Regions from separate parts of the Lacrimispora sphenoides JCM 1415 genome, predicted to be linked through region 2. Evidence: predicted binding sites of a transcription regulator. Region 2 holds the regulator's gene; each other region holds the start of a gene.

Region 1 (7,518 bases), 1.0 Mb from region 2:
TCAAACCCGTAAAAATAGGAGGTAGACTGTCCTCTGAAATCAAGATAACAAAAGCCCACAGGGCTGTCATCTATCAGAAAGGTACAAAGGGAAGGTTCCTCTTTATTACCGCGGGTCATGGAGAGCGTAAGAGACTCAGAAAAACGGTTGTTCTTTACCAGACCGGTTTTCAAAAAATCAGAAGAAGTAAGCTCCATTAAATGTTCCTGATACCAAAGATCGGCTCCTATGGCGTTAAGGGTCAGGGCAGTATCTTTGCAGGTTTCCTCTGCAGGAAAAATCAGATCATTGTCTCCCGTCTCCTTCAACAGCTCTTCCAGAAGCATCATGAAATATCCGCACCGCCTGTTTAACGGAAGGGTATAAGCGCAGCATTCATAGTCTCCGTTTTCATTAAAAAATGCACAAAGAGCGGATAAGAGGCTATCTTCTTCGTATAATAAGAAAAAAATACATTCTTCTTCCATGGGAAATGTAAGAGAAATATGGTCATGCTTTCTGCAGGCATCCTGCAAGTGGAGCAAGTCACTGATTTGCGTTTCGCTGGGGGTTTTCGTTCGTATAATATTCATTTGGGACTCCTGGTTCGTTTTCGTATAGTATAATACAATAAAATGTATAAATTCAATCAAATATTTTCCATATTGCTGATTGTTTCTTTGAAATATGGGTGATAGAATAAACACAAGTGAAGGAGTGGAGGGATTTAATTGAAAAAGAGAGAAGAAATACCGGTTTGCGATACCTGGAACCTGGCGGACATTCTGCCGTCTGAGAGTGCATGGGAGGATCTGTTCCGTGAAACAGAACGCTCGCTTTCAGGTTATAAAAGATATGAAGGACATCTGGCAGATTCAGGCGAGATGCTTTTTTCCTGTCTGAAGTTTGATGAGGAGATATCCCTAAAGATTGAAACACTGTTTGTATACGCAAAGCAGAAATCCGATGAGGATACAGGCAATGCCAGATATCAGGAATTTTCCTCAAGGGCAAGGTCCCTTTCCTATGAGGCAGCAGGGCTGTCTTCATTTTTGATACCGGAAATCCTGGAAATGACGGAGGAGACCCTTGACCATTACCGGAAGAATACGGCTGAGCTTACACGTTATGACAGAACCTTGGAAATTATTTTAAAGAAGAAGGCCCATACGCTGTCAGCTCCTATGGAAGCCTTGCTGGCAAAGTCCATGGAAGCCACCTCCGCCCCTTCGGAAATCTTTAATATGTTTAATAATGCGGACGTGAAGTTTCCTGAAATCATGGATGAAAAGAATCAGCCTGTCAGGATCACCCATGGAAATTATGTTGCCCTTATGGAAAAGCAGGACAGAAGGGTAAGAAAATCCGCGTTTGAGGCCCTGTACAGCGTCTATGGACAGTTTGGCAACACTTTGGCTGCTACTTTTTCTTCCAATGTGAAACAGGCGGCTTTTTACGCAAAGGCAAGAAATTATCCCTCTGCCAGAGCTCATTCCCTTGGGGAGAATGAGATTCCGGAGGAAGTGTATGACAATCTCTTGAATGCGGTTCATGAGGGCCTGTCCAGTCTCCATGGATATGTATCCGTAAGAAAGAAGGCCCTTGGAGTGGATGAGCTGCATATGTATGACCTATATGTGCCCATGGTATCAAGGGAAGAACGTAAATATACTTTTGAGGAAGCCAAGGCCATGGTGTTAGAAGGCCTTAAGCCACTGGGAGAGGACTATTTATCCCTTTTAAGAGAAGGCTTTAATAACCGGTGGATCGACGTATATGAAAATGAAGGAAAGCGGAGCGGTGCTTATTCCTGGGGTGTTTACGGGATCCATCCCTATGTATTGTTAAACTTTAACGGAACTCTTGACAGTGTCTTTACTCTGGCTCATGAGATGGGGCATGCCCTCCACAGCTGGTTTTCCGATAAGAACCAGACTTATATAGATGCAGGATACAAGATCTTTGTAGCGGAGGTGGCATCTACCTGTAACGAGGCGCTGCTCATCCGGCATTTATTGGAAACCACGTCAGATAAAAAGGAACGGACATACCTTGTGAATCATTTTATGGACAGTTTCCGGGGGACTCTTTACCGGCAGGCCATGTTTGCGGAGTTTGAAGCAGAGACCCATCGCCGTGCAGGGGAAGGAGAGGTGCTTACTGCCGAGGTTCTTTGCAGAATATACCACCGGCTGAATGAGGAATATTTTGGCCCGGACATGGTGGTTGACCAGGAAATCGATTATGAATGGTCCAGAATTCCGCATTTTTACACACCATTTTACGTATACCAGTATGCCACAGGGTTCTCGGCTGCCATTGCCATCAGCAGCAGGATTCTTAAGGGAGATGAGAAGACGGTCAAGGGATATTATGAATTTTTAAGCGGCGGAAATTCTATGACTCCTATAGACTTGTTAAAGCTCTGCGGCGTTGACATGGGGACAGCAGAACCGGTGAAGGATGCACTCCAGGTGTTTGCCGGGCTTTTGGAGGAAATGAGCCGGCTTATTTAAGTCTGGTTGTTGGATAGAGGAGAGGGGAGCAGGTATGAATCTGTATCAGATGATATTTAAAAGAAGATCGATCAGGAAGTTTAAGAAGGAACAAGTCCCGAAGCAGCTGCTAAAGGATATCATTTATTTTGGGGACAATATACCAAGGCTGCACGGGGATATTCAGATTAAGCTGGAAATAAGTGAAAATATGGAAGAGCATCTGCCTGTTAAGGGATTGTGGAAGGTAGAGGCGCCTTATTATCTGGTATTTTATTCTGAGGAGAAGGATGGGTATCTGGTAAATGCAGGATATGTGCTGGAGCATGTTCTTTTATATATGACCGGAAAAGGACTAGGCACCTGTTATCTCGGGAGTACCAAGGTTCCGGAGCCAGGGCCGGCAGGAATGAAGCAGGTGATCATAGTTGCCTTTGGTTATCCAAAGACCCTGCTTTACCGGGATCCTGCAACAGCAAAACGGCTTCCTTTAAAGGAATTATGCGTATTTAAGGAAGAGGCCGGAGAATCCATGAAAAATATTTTAAAGGCTGTCCGCCTCGCTCCGTCGGCCATGAATACCCAGCCCTGGCGCTTTATCGTTTATCATGACAAAATCTATGTGTTTTCCTGCAGGGAATTCCTGCCGTCGTCTTCTCTTGTATCCATGCGGGAGATCAGCACCGGGATTATGCTTTCTCATTTAACCATTGCTGCGGAAGAGATGTGGATTAATGTGAAACTGGAAGCAGAGGAAGCCATGGAGAAAAAGTCTTATAAAAGCGGGGCATATGTGACTACGGCATTTTTGAAAGAGTATAAATGCTGATAAAATGCTGATAGATCGTTCGACTGGTACAGAAAGAAAGGGAAGGTCCTCCATTTGGGGCCTTCCCTTTTTGTCTGTATCGGATTACTCAATGGTGATATAGTTGTTTTCTTCGATCTGTTTTGGCGCTTCTTTCGGAACGACAAGCTTCAAGATGCCGTTTTCAAAAGATGCCTTGATATCTTCCTGTTTCAGGCCGGTGCCTACATAGAAGCTTCTCTTTACAGAGCCTCTGTAGCGTTCCCTGCGGATATAGTTTTTCTGGTCCTTTACCTCATTTTCGGAAACAGTTTCTGCACATATGGTCAGATATCCTTCTTTTAATTCGGCCTGCACTTCCTCTTTTTTATAGCCTGGAAGCTCGATATCAATGACATAGTCGTTTCCGTTGTCCTCAATGTCGGTTTTCATCAGGGACTGTCTGTTGTGATATGCATCCGTAAAGAACGGGTCATTGAAAAATTCATCAAATAAACTATTTCTTCTTGTTAATAACATAAAGGGTTCCTCCTTTTGGAAATTTATATGTCACCGGTTATCCGATGCATTGCTATTTGTTATACATGTAATATAACACACATTGTTAGCACTGTCAACAGGTGAGTGCTAATTGAATTGTGAAAATTTTATGAACCATACAAAAATGAACCGATCAAAGAAAAAATATTGTTTCTAAGAATCGTGAGCTATTATACAATCTCAATGTCATCATCATGGAGCATATATATTCCCTATATAAAGATAATACAGTTCTGTTAATATATTATAGGAATCTGTTACTTCAACTATGAACGCTTTCATGGAGCTCTGTAAAACGTATGGCAGGGAAGTATAGTTTTCCCTGCCAATGTTTGCGGCGGAAACATATCATTCCGGCCGCTTCTAGTTTTAAAAAGAATTGAATCCCCCATTGAATGTATGGGCCGGAGATGATAGAATAACCATGTTTGCTAAAAAGAAAGTTGAGGAAAAACTATTCATGAAACGGGAAATCGATTGGAAAGAGATCTCAGATGGGAAATTATATAGCTTAAATGATATGGTAAAGGCGGATTGCGGCGACTGCAAAGGCTGCTCGGCATGCTGCCAGGGGATGGGGCAGTCGGTTACCCTGGATCCCCTTGACTGTTTCCGGCTGACGGTAAATCTTAATTGTACTCTGGAGGAACTGCTGGCTGAGAAGCTGGAACTTCATGTGGTGGATGGAATCGTGCTTCCAAACTTAAAAATGGGTGGAAATGAGGAAAGGTGCGGCTTTTTAAACCAGGAAGGGCGATGCGGGATTCATAGCTTCCGGCCGGGGATCTGCCGCCTGTTCCCCTTAGGGCGGATCTATGATGAGAAGGGATTTCAATATTTTCTCCAGGTACATGAGTGCAGGAGAGAAAACAGGGCAAAGGTCAAGGTGCGCAAATGGATTGATACCCCTGATGCAAAGCGGTATGAAAAGTTTGTGTCTGACTGGCATTTCTTCTTAAAGCGGCTGGAAAGAAAGCTGGAAGAGGATGGGGATCAGACCTTGGCAAATAAAATCAGCATGTATGTTTTAAAGCAGTTTTATCTTGTGCCTTATGACAGGGACCAGGATTTTTTCGATCAGTTTGGCAAAAGGCTTGAAGCTAGTTCTTTCTTATGATAGAATTGGTAAGAATAAAAAAAATAAGGGAAAAGAGATCCAAGGAGGAAGCTATGATCAGGCAGTTAATAGACAAAATTCAGAAAACAAAAGCCCCAATCTGCGTAGGTTTGGACCCCATGTTAAACTATATACCAGAGCATGTTATAAAAAAGGCATTTGAAGAATTCGGTGAAACCTTAGAAGGCGCTGCGGAAGCTATTTGGCAGTTCAATAAAGAAATTGTTGATCATGTTTATGATCTGATCCCATCCGTTAAGCCACAGATTGCCATGTACGAGCAGTTTGGCATCGAAGGCTTGAAAGCGTATACAAAGACTGTTAATTATTGCCAGGAAAAGGGGCTTTTCGTCATTGGAGATGCTAAGAGAGGAGATATTGGTTCCACATCAGCCGCTTATGCTACAGCACATATCGGTCAGGTGAAGGTTGGAAACAAAAGTTATTCTGCTTTCGGTACAGATTTCCTTACGGTCAATCCATATTTGGGGACCGATGGCGTAAAGCCCTTTGTGGATGTATGCAAGGAAGAAGACAAGGGCCTTTTCGTTCTGGTGAAAACCTCTAATCCTTCCAGCGGGGAATTCCAGGATCAGCTGATTGACGGAAGGCCGCTGTATGAACTGGTTGCAGAAAAGGTTGTGGAATGGGGAGCAGACTGTATGGAAGGCGCTTACAGCAATGTGGGAGCCGTTGTGGGGGCCACCTATCCGGAGATGAGCAGGATTCTCCGCAAACTGATGCCAAACACCTATTTCCTGGTTCCGGGATACGGCGCCCAGGGAGGAACGGCAGAGGATCTTAAGCCATGCTTTAACGAGGACGGCCTGGGAGCTATTGTAAACTCCTCCAGGGGAATTATTGCAGCCTATAAATCTGAAAACTACGCCCGGTTTGGTGTAGAGCATTTCGGTGAAGCCTCCAGACAGGCGGTTATTGACATGGTCACCGATATCAACAGGGTATTATAGGGGGATCGCATGGCAAAGGTAAAGGATATTGCAGTGGTTGCCAGCCAGACACGGCTGGGAGATGATGTATACAGTATGTGGATTAAAACAAAGGATATCACTGCCCAGGCAGAGCCGGGACAGTTTGTTGACCTATATACAAAGGATGGAGCAAAGCTTTTGCCCCGCCCCATCAGCATTTGCGAGACAGATAAGGACAAGGGACTTTTAAGGCTGGTGTACCGGGTAGTAGGGGGCGGAACGGAAGAGTTCTCCCATTACAAGGAAGGTGATACCATAGAGGTCCTGGGACCTTTGGGCAATGGATTTCCCCTGGAAGCCGGTACAAAAGGGAAAAAGGCATTTTTGATCGGCGGCGGAATCGGAATTCCACCTATGCTGGAACTGGCAAAGCATTTGCCTTGTGAGAAACAGGTGGTACTTGGATACCGGGATGCTCTGTTTTTAAATGAAGAGTTTTCTCCATATGGAGACACTTATATTGCAACAGAGGACGGAAGTACCGGAACGAAGGGCAATGTTTTAGATGCAATCCGGGAACAGGGCTTAAAAGGCGATGTGATCTTTGCCTGCGGTCCTACCCCCATGCTGAAGGCTATTAAGGCTTATGCTCTTGAAAATGAAATAGAATGTTATCTTTCCCTGGAGGAAAAGATGGCCTGCGGCATTGGGGCCTGTCTCGCCTGCGTATGCAAAAGCAAGTCAGTGGACGAGCATTCCATGGTTCACAATAAGCGTATCTGTAAGGATGGTCCGGTATTTAAGGCTGAGGAGGTAGAATTTTAGATGAATACGAAAGTGAATCTGGCCGGAGTGGAGCTTAAGAATCCGGTTATGACTGCTTCCGGCACCTTTGGTTCCGGTGAGGAATACAGCGAGATGATCGATTTAAATCATTTGGGAGCCGTGGTTACAAAAGGCGTGGCCAATGTGCCATGGCCAGGTAACCCCACGCCCAGAATCGCGGAAACCTACGGAGGCATGATCAATGCCATTGGCCTTCAGAATCCGGGAATGGAAGTTTTTATTAAGAGAGATATTCCATTTTTAAAGAAGTACGATACGAAAATCATTGTCAATGTATGCGGAAAGACCACAGAGGATTATATCGAAGTTGTGGAGCGGTTGGCGGATGAGCCGGTGGATATGCTGGAAATCAACATTTCCTGCCCTAATGTGAAAGAGGGAGGAATCGCTTTTGGACAGGATCCCAAAGCGGTAGAGGCTATAACAAGGGAAGTTAAAAAATATGCAAAGCAGCCGGTTATCATGAAGCTGAGCCCCAACGTAACGGACATAGGGGTAATGGCAAAGGCAGCAGAGGCCGGAGGAGCAGATGTACTGTCCCTTATTAACACCTTAACCGGAATGAAGATTGACATAAACCGCCGTACCTTTGCAGTCGCCAATAAAACAGGAGGCTTATCCGGTCCGGCTATTAAGCCCATTGCAGTACGCATGGTATATCAGGTGGCCAATGCGGTGAAACTTCCCATTATCGGTATGGGCGGGATCATGAATGCGGAGGATGCCATAGAATTCATTCTTGCAGGAGCTACGGCTGTTTCCGTTGGAACGGCCAATTTCCGGAATCCTTATGCAGCGGAA
Region 2 (7,518 bases):
ACCGGGTGGTGATTACCGCAGATGGGGTTAACGGAGCAGGAGAAACGTTCTTGTACTGGAAGATCACCATAGGATCGGTTCCGGGGCTTACAGGAAAGCTGTATGAGAGAGAGCTTGCCTTTGATATGCCGGATACCAATCTGGTGTTTACGGCTTATTATTCCCGTCCAACAGCCAGTCCGAGCAATGCAACGGTGGTTGATGAGGTCCGGGGAGGAAGCGAAAATGAGATCGCCCTTGATCCGGGAGAGATACCGGATCTGGAGGAAGCGCTGACGACCGATGCAGATCGTGTGCTGATGGATCAGAACCATGCAGATGTAACCTATAAGGTGGTATATACAAAGAATGCGGCAAAGGCCACGGAATCTAATGCAGTAAAGGCATCGCCTGAGTACGACAGCGACCACAGCCAGGCATTTAAGGCGGCCTGGGGACTGAATGTAGACATTGAGCGTTATGTCAATGGAAGAAAGACGGCCATGGCGACGCCATCGGATGCGGAGTTTACTACCTATATCCAGTTAGGCAAGGATGATGTGGACATGATGGACTACCAGCTATACCGGATCTTTACGGACCCGATGGACGGTTCGGTCCAGGCGGAGCTTGTGGAGATGTCGGATGATCCGGAAGAGACCGGAGGGCTGTTTACTTTTACGGCCCAGGCAGGAATGAGGTATGTGATGGTGTATTCCAAGGCATACCGGCTCTACTTCTTAAACCAGACAGCCCTTCCGAGATACCAGTATTACTTCAAGGTAAGAAAGGGAGAAGCCCCCAGCGACTGGTATTATTCCTCAGAATACGGACAGGTGGAAGAACCGGCAGATATTTTCGTCAGTGATGAAGGTGTAGAGTACAGCTATGTAGGCTGGAGCTACCGTGAGGACCGTTTAAATGAATTCGATCCGGATCGTGTGATCAGCCGGAAAACCTATGTTTACGCGTACTACGAGAATAATCAGAAGGAAGTAAATGATGCAAGAAAAGAGCTTGAGGATGCCATAAAGAACGCGATTGATAAGAGCGATGACTATTTCCTGACATTAAAGGAGACAGAGAAGCTGAAAGAAGCAATCGAAGAGGCCCTGGAGGTACTGGACCGTACTTCTCCAAAGGCAACCCTTGATGAACTGCTTGAAGCGCTGGAAAAGCTTAAAGAAGTGACAAAGCCGTTAGATGAAGTACTGGATGACCGTTATGACCACTATGATGAGATCCAGAGCTCGGGAAGCAAGGGAGGAAGCAAAGGCGGAGGAGGAACCGGAAGCGGAATCAAGGCAAACCCTTACAACCCAAGCAGGAGCAAGAGTTACATCGTGGGCACCAATGGAAACTGGGAAGAGCTTTCAGGAACGGGAAGCCAGTGGGCCTTTGTACTAAACGGAGGAATCCGTCTGACAGGAATGTGGGCGAAGCTGGATTATGCAAACGGAGACGTGAACAAAAACGGCTGGTATCATTTCAATTCCAGCGGAATCATGGATTACGGCTGGTTCCGTGATGAGAAGCTTGACTGGTATTACTGCAATACAGAATCAGACGGCTGGCTTGGAAAGATGAAGACGGGCTGGCATCATGATAAGGAAGACAACCGCTGGTATTATTTAGACCCTGAGACAGGAATGATGGCAAAGGGCTGGAGGAATATCGGAGGAAAATGGTATTACTTTACAGAGCAGAACAGTATGGAAACCTATCGGTATGATGCGGCAACGGAAAAATGGATCTATAAGAGCAATGAAGAGCGGCCACTGGGATCCATGTACATCAGTGAGATGACGCCTGATGGATATGCCGTTGGGGGAGATGGAGCCTGGCTGCAGTAAGGATACGATGAAAAGCAGCAGCTTTCGTTAGCTGGAAAGGGAAAGTGTGCATATCCTTTGCTTTCCCTTTCTTTATAGAAAACCTGACAAAGCACGATTGAAAAAGGGGATAATAAACCTATGATAAAAAGCGAAGAAATGCAGAACATCTGCCGCAGCATGACTGTAACAGACCGGGTCAGTACGATGCTCATCTGTTTTCATGGAAAAAAGGAGGGAAATTTATATGGTGAAATTCTTAACTGCTATATAGACGGACCTGTATGGTTTTCCGATATAGGTGATTTAATGCTGAAACTGGATGAAATATGCGACTGGGTTGGAACTCCCCAGCCTACCACTAATCCAAGGTTTCTTAATAAAAAAATGTCAGAAGAATATGCACACAGAACTAAGGGAAAAAACAAAATACCAGTAAAGGCAAAAATTCAGCTGCAGGATAGTTTGACCCTAAGTACCCGTGCGGTTCATGCAAAAGAAACATTGATTGTCAAAATAGAACATCGCCAGAACGCGAGTTTGCAGGGAATAGTGGCCGGCAGACTGACATCCAGAAATTATGTAGCGTTCCGAAGCGCTTTAGAACTGATGCGCATGATAAAAGAGATTGCCGTAAGAACGTAAAATACGGAAATGGACCATTGGCCCTATAAAATAAATATGATAAAAAGCCCGGAGAAAAGAAAATCTTCACCGGGCTTTCCTGCTGGGATTTGTATTACTGAACGAGATAGATTTCTGCACTCCTGGTGCCATAAGCACGGGTTTCACCATGAGTATTGAAGAATATATCAATGTGGTTCCCTTTGACTCCGCCTCCGCAATCCTCCGCTGTATAGACAACTCCGTTTATCATGATGCGGCTGCCGTAAGGAATGACCCTTGGATCAACAGATATGGTATGGTTTGCGGCCGCAATGGTTCCAGTGCTGGTACGTCCTCCCCAGCCTCCGGAACATTTGCGGCAAGGGCAGTAGGCCGTAGTTTTAAAAGCTCCCAGGGAACGAAGATTGGAGGTGCTGTTTTGAAGACTTGCTGCAGCGGCAGCACCTACTCCATGTACTCTGGTGCCGGAAAGCTTCTGACCTCCTGTATAGGCCTCTATCAAATAGGTGCCGTCTCCGTAGGAACTCCAGGGAACCGGCATTTCAAAACCGTAATTACCGGTTCCGTTTGATACAAGATCCTCCCGGTACTTGGAGGCGGTGGTGGTTAGTTCTGCTACGACCTGTCCGTTAGACTGATTGGTAATGACAATCTTTACTTCTGCCGCAGAGTTTGGATCAGAACAGTTTAGGGCCCAGCCCCTGACGTTGTTCTCATCAGCATTGTCAATAATACCTGCCGTTTGGGCCGCTAAAACGTTCCATGCACTTATCAAGATAAATGTCATCATTAGTAAGGTTCCGAGGAACCAGTGAATTCGGTTTGTTTTACTCATATTACAAATACTTCCTTTCTTTTTTACAATCTGTAACAAGTTTTAATATATTTATAATTATATGTAACAGATTTGTAATAAATGAGGTACAAGTAAACATTTTACACATTTTTCCAATTTTGTCAAGGTTAAGACGAAAAAAACCGCAGAAGCAGTGAAGTAATTCACTGTTCTGCGGCGTCATATGGGCATTTCCTACTGTTCAATGACTGCAAATAATTCTTTTGTCTGTCTTCCAAAATCCAGCGCTTCTCTGCGGCTTCCAAAGAAAATATCGATTTTATTTCCCTTTACGCCGCTTCCGATATCTTCAACGGTATAAACGATGTCGTCGATCATGACCTTTGTTCCAAGCGGAAGAAGTGTGATATCTGCGGATATGGTATGCTGCGGCTGCGGTATCGTACCGGAATAGGTACGGCTCTGTTTGCAGGTGCTTTCGCCGGGACAATATGCAGTGGCGGAGAAGAGTCCCAGGGATTCTCCCTTTTGATAAACCGGTTTTGCCGGTTCTTCCGGCTTTACAGGTTCGGTTTCTTTTTTCTTAATGCCAGGTCCGATTTCCTCAGTACTGGCTGATGCCGTCTGATTTTCCGTGCTGGTTTGTATGGTTTGGTGATCCGTTCCAGAGTTTTCAGACTGTACTTGATTCACGGTTTGGCCATTTCCTGTAGTCTCGGCTGCCAGTGCAGTTGTAGACAACAGCAGGATACAAAGAAGTGTCAGGAATCCGGTGATCCTCTTTTTCCCTGAAAAACTATTCATAATTTACCTCCAAATGGATCAATCGGATATGCAGGCATATCCAGTTGATTCACAAGCTCAAGGTTGTAAGACATCTTTCCTTCAACCTTACCTCGCAATTGTGTTGTTGTGGTGTCATAATTACCATTATATTACAAAAGTGTTAAAAGTCAAGAAGATAATGTCAACAGCTTTGTAATATTTCATTTAGAATTGAGGAAAAATGTACAAACAGGACATAAAAACTTCATCAAAAAGTTTTTAGGAATGTATTGACAAAAGTAGAAAAAAAGAATATATTATGAAAAGAAGATGTTAGCACTCCCAAACGTTGAGTGCTAACAAAAAGACTCAGAAAGGAAGTGGGGCAGTTTGAGTGACAGAGATCAGCTAGATGAGCGGAAAGTAACTATATTAAAAGCCATCATCAAAACTTATCTGGAAACCGGAGAACCGGTAGGTTCCCGTACCATATCAAAGTATACGGATTTGAACTTAAGTTCTGCTACCATCCGGAATGAGATGTCTGATCTGGAGGAGCTGGGATATATCATGCAGCCTCACACCTCCGCCGGAAGGATTCCTTCAGACAGAGGATACCGCTTTTATGTGGACCAGATCATGCAGGAAAAAGAAGAGGAAGTCACTGAGATCAAGGATATGATGTTAAAGCGGGTGGACCGGGTAGAACTTTTGCTAAAACAGATGGCAAAGCTTCTTGCCCAGAACACCAATTACGCTGCAATGATCAGCGCGCCCCAATACCATCGGAACAAACTGAAGTTTATCCAGCTCTCTAAGGTTGATGAAGAAAAGCTTCTTGTAGTTATCGTGGTGGAGGGAAATATCATTAAGAATACCATGATTCCCATTCATACGGAATTAGATGACGAAGGACTTCTGAATCTTAACATTCTTCTTAACAATGCCCTTAACGGGCTGACCATAGAGGAGATCAATCTTGAAGTGATCAGCAGGATGAAGGTTCAGGCGGGCCCCCACTGTGATGTGGTGGACCGGGTTCTAAGCGAGGTGGCTGCCGCTATCCGGGGTGATGATGAAGACCTTCAGATTTATACCAGCGGGGCCACGAACATTTTCAAGTATCCGGAGTTAAGTGACGGAGAAAGGGCCAGTAAGCTTATCGGTACGCTGGAACAGAAGGATCTTTTGCAGGGGCTGATTGATGATATGAACAGCTCGGAGAGCGGATCCGGAATCCAGGTATACATCGGCGATGAGGCACCTGTTAAGGCAATGAAGGATTGCAGCATTGTAACCGCCAACTATGAACTGGGCGAAGGCTTAAGAGGTACCATTGGAATCATTGGTCCGAAACGGATGGATTATGAAAAGGTTCTCAGCACATTGCGTAATCTCATGACGCAGCTGGATACCATTTTGAAAAAAGATGAAAGGTAAAGGGTAGAGCATTGAGCATGGAAGATGTGAAAACAGATGAGAATCTGGCAGACGAGACTGTTCATACAGAGGATGCAGTTTTCGCTGAAAAAGAAATAGAAGGTGCAGAAGCCTGCGGGGACGATGGAACCCAGGAACATGTTCCGGAAGAAGAAATGGCTGAAGAGGGTTCCAAAGAAGAATCCGGAAAAAAGGGCCTTTTCGGAAAAAAGAAAGAGAAGAAAGACCCAAGGGATGAAAAAATAGAGGATCTGACAGACCGCCTTCAGAGGTCCATGGCTGAATTTGATAATTACCGCAAGAGAACAGAAAAAGAAAAGTCAGCCATGTTTGAAATCGGAGCAAAGGATATCGTTGAACGGATCCTTCCGGTAGTTGATAATTTTGAAAGAGGCCTTGCAGCCATATCTGAGGAGGAAAGAAACGCTCCTTTTGCAGATGGAATGGAAAAGATATATAAACAGCTTATGAAAACGCTGGAAGAAGCCGGCGTAAAACCCATTGAAGCGGTTGGAATGCCTTTTGATCCCAATTTCCATAATGCAGTAATGCATATTGAAGATGAGTCATTGGGTGAAAATGTAATTTCCCAGGAGCTTCAGAAGGGTTACACTTACCGTGACAGCGTGGTAAGGCATTCCATGGTGCAGGTGGCTAATTAGTAATATAGCATCAGGAAGCAGATAATACATTCCAGGTATACCTTAAGCCTGCTATGGGCAGGAAAAAGGTAATCATTTATATTTTGTTTATTAAATAGGAGGAAAAAACTATGGGCAAGATCATTGGTATTGACTTAGGTACAACAAATAGCTGCGTGGCCGTTATGGAAGGCGGTAAACCAGTTGTTATTCCAAACAGCGAAGGCGTAAGAACCACACCATCCGTTGTAGCATTTACAAAGAACGGAGAGAGGCTTGTAGGCGAGCCTGCTAAGCGTCAGGCAGTAACTAACTCTGACCGTACCATCTCTTCCATCAAAAGACATATTGGTACAGACTATAAGGTAGCGATTGACGGAAAAAATTACAGTCCTCAGGAAATTTCTGCTATGATCCTTCAGAAATTAAAAGCAGATGCAGAGGCTTATTTAGGAGAAAAAGTAACCGAAGCGGTTATTACCGTACCGGCATATTTTAACGATGCACAGCGTCAGGCAACCAAGGATGCCGGTAAGATTGCAGGTCTTGATGTAAAGCGTATCATCAACGAGCCGACAGCTGCAGCTCTGGCTTATGGACTTGACAATGAAAAAGAGCAGAAGATCATGGTATATGACTTAGGCGGCGGTACCTTCGACGTTTCCATCATTGAAATCGGCGACGGTGTCATCGAAGTTCTTTCCACCAACGGCGATACCCGTCTGGGCGGTGATGATTTTGATAACCGCGTCACCCAGTGGATGGTAGATGAATTTAAGAAGGCAGAGGGCGTTGACTTATCCGGCGATAAGATGGCTATGCAGAGATTAAGAGAAGCTGCTGAGAAGGCAAAGAAGGAATTATCCTCTGCAACGACTACCAACATCAACCTTCCGTTTATCACTGCTACTTCAGAAGGACCAAAGCATCTGGATATGAACCTGACCAGAGCAAAATTTGATGAGCTGACATTAGATCTCATCGAGCGCACTGCGGTTCCGGTACAGAATGCATTAAGAGATGCGGGCATTACTGCATCAGAATTAGGAAAAGTATTGTTAGTAGGCGGATCTACCCGTATGCTGTCTGCACAGGAGAAAGTAAAACAGCTGACAGGCAAGGAGCCTTCCAAGTCCTTAAACCCGGATGAATGTGTTGCCATCGGCGCCAGCATCCAGGGCGGTAAGCTTGCAGGTGATGCAGGTGCAGGCGATATCCTGCTTCTGGACGTAACTCCCCTTTCCTTATCCATAGAGACCATGGGCGGTGTTGCTACCAGGCTGATTGAAAGAAATACGACGATCCCCACAAAGAAGAGCCAGATCTTCTCCACAGCGGCAGACAACCAGACAGCGGTTGATATCCACGTGGTACAGGGTGAGAGACAGTTTGCAAGAGACAATAAGACATTAGGCCAGTTCCGTCTGGATGGAATTCC
Region 3 (7,518 bases), 190 kb from region 2:
TCCACAAGATCCAGCTCTGTCTTCATGGTCTTTGATTCTTCAATAGTAATAACGCCGTTGTTGGAAACTTTCTCCATAGCGTCAGCTACCATCTCGCCGACCTCATCATCTGATGCGGAAATAGCTGCTACTCTTGCGATGGATGCCTTGCCTTTGATCGGCTCGCTCATCTTTGCAATCGCTTCTACTGCTGCTTCAGTCGCTTTTTTCATACCCTTTCTTAAAACGATTGGGTTTGCACCTGCTGCCAGGTTCTTCATTCCTTCATTGATCATAGCCTGAGCTAAAACGGTAGCTGTGGTAGTACCGTCTCCTGCTACGTCATTGGTCTTAGTCGCAACCTCTTTAACAAGCTGAGCGCCCATATTCTCAAAAGCATCTTCCAGCTCGATTTCCTTTGCAATGGTAACGCCGTCATTTGTAATGAGCGGTGAACCAAAAGATTTATCCAGTACAACGTTTCTGCCCTTAGGCCCTAAAGTTACACGAACAGTATCTGCTAACTGATTCACTCCAGATTCAAGTGCTTTTCTGGCATCTACGCCATATTTAATCTGCTTTGCCATGATTCATTCCTCCAGTTTTCTGTTAAAATAAATATACGTACTATCTAAAACCTTACGAAGCGGTATCGCCTTCTTGATTACTCAATCACTGCTAATATGTCATTCTGTTTAACGATCACATATTTCTCGCTCTCTTCTCCGGTCTCTATCTCTGTTCCTGAATACTTGGAGAAGATTACTTTATCGCCCACTTTAACCTGCATGGTAACTTCCTTGCCGTCTACAAGACCGCCAGGTCCTACTGCGATGACTTCCGCCTGCTGCGGCTTCTCTTTTGCCTGACCCGGCAGAACAATACCGGACTTTGTTGTCTCCTCTGCAACCAATGGTTTTAACACAACTTTGTCAAATAATGGTACTAATTTCATTGCAATTCCTCCTCATAACTTTCTGCTTATTATTTCTTTCTTTGGCCATCCGAAAGAAGTTTTATTTTATTCACATAATAAGTTATATCACTCATTATTAGCACTGTCAATAGTTGAGTGCTAACTTTATATTTTTTTTACATTTTTACCATATTTGTACGATTTTCTCCTTTACTTACATAGTTTATAGAAATTTTCTTATTATATACCTTTATTTTTTCGGATGAACGTATTACAATAACTAAGAGAATGAAGCGCCTTACAAGCGCACCATTATGCCCATCAAGCATAAGCCGTGACAAGGAAGCAACTTGCAGGCATACCTCTATGCCCAGAATACATGGACGGTAATAAGGAAAGGAGTGTTTCAAATGGCAAAAAAGGGTAATGGGTTTGGAAAATTCGTGGCACTGGCCACTGTGGCCGGCGTTGTTGCTGCCGGCATCTCTTACTTTACGAAATACAAATCCTTCCACAAAGAACTGGAAGAAAATTTTCACGACTTTGAGGATGAGGGAAATGACGACATTTCCAAAATTGACAGTACGATGAACCGCAACTATGTTTCTTTGCATGCAAATAAGGATGAATTTAAGGTTGCCGCTGACCATATGGCAGATGCTGCCAAGGATGCGGTAAGTGCGGCAAAAAACTTAGTAAAGGATGCAGCGAGCATTGTTTCTGATACGGCAAAAGAAGCGGCTTCAGCCGTGGCATTTACCGCAAAGGACATGTTTGACTCTGCAAAAGAACAGACAGACGAGTTTTTAGACGACGAAGAGTTTACGGAAGATGGCGGTTTGGATTACGCTGCCGGAGCCGCAGACCAACTGGCAGAAAAAGCCAAAGAGACTGCGGATACGATAAAAGAAACAACAGAAACTGCTGCCGAAGCAGTAAAAGATGCAGCAAAGGATGGGATTGATGCGGCAAAGGAAGCAGCGAAGTCCACCGGAGCAGCGATGAAAGAACTGGCCGATGAAACTACTACCATTGTGGAAGAAGAGATGGATTAATCATAAAAGCTACTGGAAAGCCTGCGCTCTCCAGTGGCTTTTTTTCATCTGATTCTTCCTCCTGATCTTTTACATCATCTTAAAAACTGCGGATCACCGTTTCATTCAAACGCTTCAATATTTCGCAGGCCAGCCGTACCCCATTCTGATAATCCTCATAAGAAGAAATTCCATAATGGGTATGAGCATACCGTACCGGTATTCCGATCACAATTGTAGGAACCCCTTGATTGGATAAGTGAATGGCCGCTCCGTTGGTTGCGCCGGCCCGGCGGACTGCCTCCTGTACCGGGATCCCAAGCTCTTTGCACAAGTTCAGAGCATACCGCTGAAAACGTGGATTGGTAATCATCCTGGCATCGATATGGCGAAGCATTGGTCCCTGCTTAATCGCTGTCTGTACCTCATAGGCTGCCACACAGGTATCATCCGCCGGACAGCCTTCAAATACAATCGCAATATCCGGCTTAATCTTTTGGCAGGTCAGACTGGCTCCGCGGACACCTACCTCCTCCTGGGAAGCAAATCCTCCAATCACATCCACATCCAGCTCCATTCCGTCCAGTTCCTGTAACGTACTTATAATAGAAGCACAGCCCAACCGGCAGTCAAAGCTCTTGCCGATCATCAGATCGTGCTTTTCCTGGTATTCAAAGCTTACATCCGGTGCTATCGGTTCCCCGATCCGGATATGAAACTTTTCAACCGCTTCCTCTCGTGATACAGCTCCGATATCCACGGTGATATCCCGGATATCCAGAGGTGCATTCCGCTGCGCCTCGGTCATATAGTGGGGCGGCGTGCTGGCAGTAATCCCTGGAATATATTCTCCGTCTGCATTTCTTACCCAGACCCGGTGAGCCGGAATATTGCTGTTTACCCAGCCTCCTAAAGGTATCATCTGCAGAGTTCCATCCGGGCGAATGGCCTGTACCATGAAACCTACCTCATCACTATGGGCATCCAGCTGAACGATCATCCGTCCTCCCTTGTTTTCCTTCCGGTATATGTAGAGATTACGCAGGCTGTCTTCCTCAAAGCTCCCCAGCCCACCCGCATGTTTCCGCACTGTTTCCACCACCAGATCCTCAAATCCTGATACCCCATTGGCATCCGATATCGCTCCAATCATCTGCAGCGTCTGGTTCTTATCCATTCCACACTCTCCTTTATAAAGTTACGATAGCTCGACTGTCTTCAGTTCCTCAATCAGATCCACTACATAGTCTGCAGTCGTCTGAATCATCTCGATCCCCCATTCCACAGTTGCCGTATTGGGATGATCTGGTCCAATCCAACCGTTGTCCGTCACTTCCGGTGTTGAGCGCAGAACTTCAAACTCTACTCCTTTGAAACGAATGGAACGAAAACCGGTAGCGACCAGATTCTCATTTATATTTTTCAGTTCCAGTGAACCACCGATTTCTGAAGCATCAACCAGATCTGGATCCACAGCCATAACGCCTGCCGTTTCCTCTCCGCCGCCATGGCCGCCCTTCCAGGCTGGATTCATATCCCATGCCATCAGCCACCAGTTTAACATGACTACCATGGCTCCTTTTTTTTGAAAGTCCAGTCCAACCCGTTCTATCACCTTAATGTTTCCGCCGTGACCGTTGAGTACAAGAATCTTCCTGGCTCCATGACGGTACAGGTTATCTATCACCTGGTATAAAAATTGATACAGCACCTCCATGTCAATATTCACGGTGCCCGGATAATCCGCCAGCGACTGGCAGGCTCCATAAGGAATGGTGGGCGCAATCAGAATATCGTTTTTCGCTTCGATCAGTTCCAAAATCCGGTCCGGTATTATGGTATCCGTTCCTAAAGGCAGATGTCTTCCATGGCACTCGATGCTTCCTATGGGTACCAGCACCATATCATTTTCTTTAAAATACCGCTCTGCTTTGGGCCAGGTCAAATTTGCTAATCTCATTTTCTCGTCTCCTACTACAATAATTTTATAGGTTATGGTACATGACAAACCAGCCTTGTCCATATTCCTTCTTGTTGCTTAAGCTGTTAGAATGTAGAGAGCAATTGGTCCGGCGGTCACCTCCTTGGGCTTCACGTCCGTAATTTAGTCTGCCAACCAGCTCCTCATTCGCAGCGTTCGTTTTATGCAGGTTGAACTGCTTTCCCAGCACGTTCGTGTCACACCACAGTAGATTGAATCGGCAATGAGTAAACCTGGATCCATTGCTACTATCATTTTTTAAGGAGTAACATATTTATGAATGCTGTCGGTGTTGATGTTTCCAAAGGTAAGAGTATGATTGCCATCCTTCGCCCCTTCGGTGAAATTGTTTCCAGTCCCTTTGAGGTCCTGCATACATCCAGTGGGATTAATGAACTTATCTCCCATATCCAGTCCCTGGACGGTGACACCAGAATCGTTATGGAGCACACCGGACGCTACTATGAGCCAATGGCTCACTGGCTTTCCGGTGCCGGACTGTTTGTCAGTGCTGTTAATCCAAAACTCATCAAAGATTTTGGCAACAACTCTCTCCGTAAAGTCAAGACGGATAAAGCAGATGCTATAAAAATTGCCCGTTATACTCTTGACAACTGGACCGATTTGAAACAGTATAGTCTTATGGATGAAATACGCACTCAACTCAAAACCATGAATCGGCAGTTTGATTTCTACATGAAGCAGAAGACCTCCTTCAAAAACAACTTAATCTCTTTACTTGATCAGACCTATCCTGGTGCCAATGATTTTTTGACAGCCCTGTTCGCAGTGACGGCAGCCAGAAATGGGTTGATTTTGCATCTGCTTATTGGCATGTAGACTGTGTTCGCAAGATGTCCCTCCCTGCGTTTACAGAGCATTATCAGAAATGGTGTAGGCGCAAAGGCTATAACTTCCAGCCTGATAAACCAGGAGAAATTTACACTGCTTCAGAAAACCTTATAGCAGTTCTTTCAAAAGATCCAATGACCAAAATGCTCATAAAACAGGCGATAGACCAACTAGACACTGCCTCCAAAATCGTAGAAGAACTTCGCAGCAAGATGAACCAGACTGCGGCCAAACTTCCGGAATACCCGATTGTTATGGCTATGAAAGGTGTCGGCCCATCTCTTGGTCCCCAGCTCATGGCTGAAATCGGCGATGTAGCCCGTTTTTCTCACCGGGGAGCGATTACAGCATTTGCCGGAGTTGATCCAGGGGCAAACCAGTCAGGGGCTTACGAGCAGCAAAGTGTCCGCACTTCAAAACGTGGCTCTGCCCAACTCCGCAAGACTTTATTTCAGGTCATGGACGTATTAATTAAGACATCCCCAGCAGATGATCCAGTCTACGAGTTTATGTCAAAAAAACGCTCTCAGGGGAAATCCTACTATGTCTACATGACTGCCGGTGCCAACAAGTTTCTGCGAATCTACTACGGACGGGTGAAAGAATACTTAGATTCCCTTCCCCAGTCAGAATAACTCTGGCTTCATAGCTTTTTCAGACCAGCGTTTAGCGGTGGTCTGTTTGTGATACAAAAAACACTGCATAAAACTTTTTCTGCAAATCTTATTAATTTCCTATTGACTTTTTATTTGCAGGCTAAATTAAATATTTGATTCACACAAGCAGGGTACCACATACCATGCAGTACCCTCCTGTCCTTTTTATCCTTGTTTCCGCAACATTATTTTGCTACCTTTACCTGATCAAGCTTATGGTATCCGATCGGATCGATCACAAAATTTTCTACTTTTGCACTGGCCCCTACTGTGATGGAATTATAGTAAATCGGTACATTGTTGCCGATTTCTTTTAACTTAACCGCCAGATCCTCATATGCTTTCAGGCGAACCTGTTCATCTGCACTGCTTCTTCCGGTCTCAATCAGCTTGTCAATTTCCGGATCACTGATAAAGGAACGGTTACCTGCAGCCCCCTGCTGACTGGAATGCTCCAGTGAATAATAGGTATAATCCGCATCGGTGGTTGATGTCACCCAGCCAAAGTATCCCATGTCATGCTCTCCGGCTGAGGTACGGGAGATAAAGCTTCCAAATTCCATCACCTCCACATTGCAGGTGATGCCGACATCCTGAAGCATAGCCTGGATCGCCTGACAGATCTCAACCCGTGCCTGATTATCATTTACCCAGATGCTGGTGGTAAATCCATCCGGATAACCTGCTTCCGCCAGTAATTCCTTTGCTTTCTCCGGATTATACTCATAGGCACCCGGACTATAGTAGCCAAATACCAATGGTGCGATGATCGCATCCGCAGGCTGACCGGCACCGCAGGCAATCGTATCAATCAGTGTCTGGCGATCTATGGCATAATTAAGTGCCGATCTGACCTTTGCATTGTCAAATGGTACCTTATTCATATTCATGGAGATATAGTAACAAGACAGTGATGGGGCTTCAAACAGCGCCAGCTTAGGATTATCATTGATCTTGGCTATATCATTAGGGAGAATATCATAGGCAAGATCGACTTCCCCCGTTTCCAGTGCAATCGTTCTCTGGGATGCCTCAGGAATAACGCGCATTACCAGATTCCTGGTCACCGCCGGAGTTCCCCAATATTCGTCAAATGCTTCCAGCCGGGCAGAATCTCCCTGCTTCCAATCAACAAATTTGTAGGGACCGGAGCCAATTGGGTGAAGCTTAAATCCCTCTTCGTCCTGCTCTACTGCTTTCTTAGGGACAATTGCCGCAAAGGGGACAGACAAATTACGAAGTGCCGGTGCATATGGGGCATCCAGGGTAATATCCACCGTATACTCATCCACTGCATTGACCGTATCGATAAAGTCTACGATATAAGATACCGCTGCAGATTTAATTGCACGGTCCAGAGAAAATTTCACATCCTCTGCTGTCATTTGGGAACCATCATGAAATTTTACATCCTGGCGAAGTTTAAATCTATAACTGGTATCAGAAGTCTGCTCCCAGCTTTCTGCCAACGAGGGTTCCAGTACGCCGGTCTCAGGATTTACCACGGTCAATGTATCAAAGATATGCTTGGTTACCTGAACAGCCGTAGTTTCTTTCCCCTGATGAGGATCCAGTGATGTGATATCAGCTCCCTGAGCCCAGATTAGTGTGTCTTTGTGCTCTCCTGAGCCGGTATCTGTCCCACCTGCCGGTTTTTCGCCGGACGTCTGGGCATTGCCTTGTACTTCCTTGTCTGCGCCGGAACCGCCGCACCCTGCAGCAGATACAGATACTGCTGCAACAAGTATCAAAGCTGCAACTTTTTTCCATGTCTTTTTCATACGATAACTCCTCTCTTTTTTTATAAACACTGGACTATTCCAGAATTTATCCCGCTATGTATTCTGAACCATCTGACAGCTGACAAAATGCCCCGGCTCCATCTCTTTTAATACCGTTTCCCGGCTGGTACATACCTGGCTGACATAGGGACAGCGTTTGGCAAACCGGCAGCCCGGTTCGGGATTGATCGGCGATGTTAACTCCCCTTTCATTGCAATGCGCTCCATCTTAAAATCCGGATCCGGCACTGGAATTGCTGATAAAAGTGCCTGGGTATAAGGATGCATCGGATTTTCAAACAGCTTCTTAGACGGTGCC

What was found. The regulator HrcA, encoded in region 2, represses chaperone genes, less so after heat shock. The targets are predictions, from matches to a motif close to TGTTAGCACTCNNNNNNNNNGAGTGCTAACA.
Region 1: the regulator HrcA is predicted to act here: its motif matches at 3,885-3,915, upstream of BMX69_RS04760 (Hsp20/alpha crystallin family protein).
Region 3: the regulator HrcA is predicted to act here: its motif matches at 1,030-1,060, upstream of BMX69_RS01040 (co-chaperone GroES).

Annotation. Positions count from the first base shown of each region.
Region 1 covers NZ_LT630003.1:1,061,413-1,068,930, forward strand. The annotation lists gene BMX69_RS04745 (GNAT family N-acetyltransferase) at 1-572, opposite strand, end outside; gene pepF (oligoendopeptidase F) at 711-2,495, shown strand; gene BMX69_RS04755 (nitroreductase family protein) at 2,530-3,303, shown strand; gene BMX69_RS04760 (Hsp20/alpha crystallin family protein) at 3,388-3,801, opposite strand; gene BMX69_RS04765 (YkgJ family cysteine cluster protein) at 4,283-4,939, shown strand; gene pyrF (orotidine-5'-phosphate decarboxylase) at 4,993-5,910, shown strand; gene BMX69_RS04775 (dihydroorotate dehydrogenase electron transfer subunit) at 5,920-6,696, shown strand; gene BMX69_RS04780 (dihydroorotate dehydrogenase) at 6,697-7,518, shown strand, end outside.
Region 2 covers NZ_LT630003.1:55,480-62,997, forward strand. The annotation lists gene BMX69_RS00200 (hypothetical protein) at 1-1,832, shown strand, start outside; gene BMX69_RS00205 (hypothetical protein) at 1,953-2,456, shown strand; gene BMX69_RS00210 (3D domain-containing protein) at 2,551-3,273, opposite strand; gene BMX69_RS00220 (3D domain-containing protein) at 3,469-4,038, opposite strand; gene hrcA (heat-inducible transcriptional repressor HrcA) at 4,390-5,439, shown strand; gene grpE (nucleotide exchange factor GrpE) at 5,457-6,101, shown strand; gene dnaK (molecular chaperone DnaK) at 6,212-7,518, shown strand, end outside.
Region 3 covers NZ_LT630003.1:241,441-248,958, reverse strand. The annotation lists gene groL (chaperonin GroEL) at 1-566, opposite strand, end outside; gene BMX69_RS01040 (co-chaperone GroES) at 644-934, opposite strand; gene BMX69_RS01035 (MICOS complex subunit MIC60) at 1,306-1,950, shown strand; gene BMX69_RS01030 (M42 family metallopeptidase) at 2,030-3,106, opposite strand; gene BMX69_RS01025 (creatininase family protein) at 3,128-3,889, opposite strand; partial or broken gene BMX69_RS01020 (IS110 family RNA-guided transposase) at 4,187-5,397, shown strand; gene BMX69_RS01015 (ABC transporter substrate-binding protein) at 5,604-7,199, opposite strand; gene BMX69_RS01010 (ABC transporter ATP-binding protein) at 7,254-7,518, opposite strand, start outside.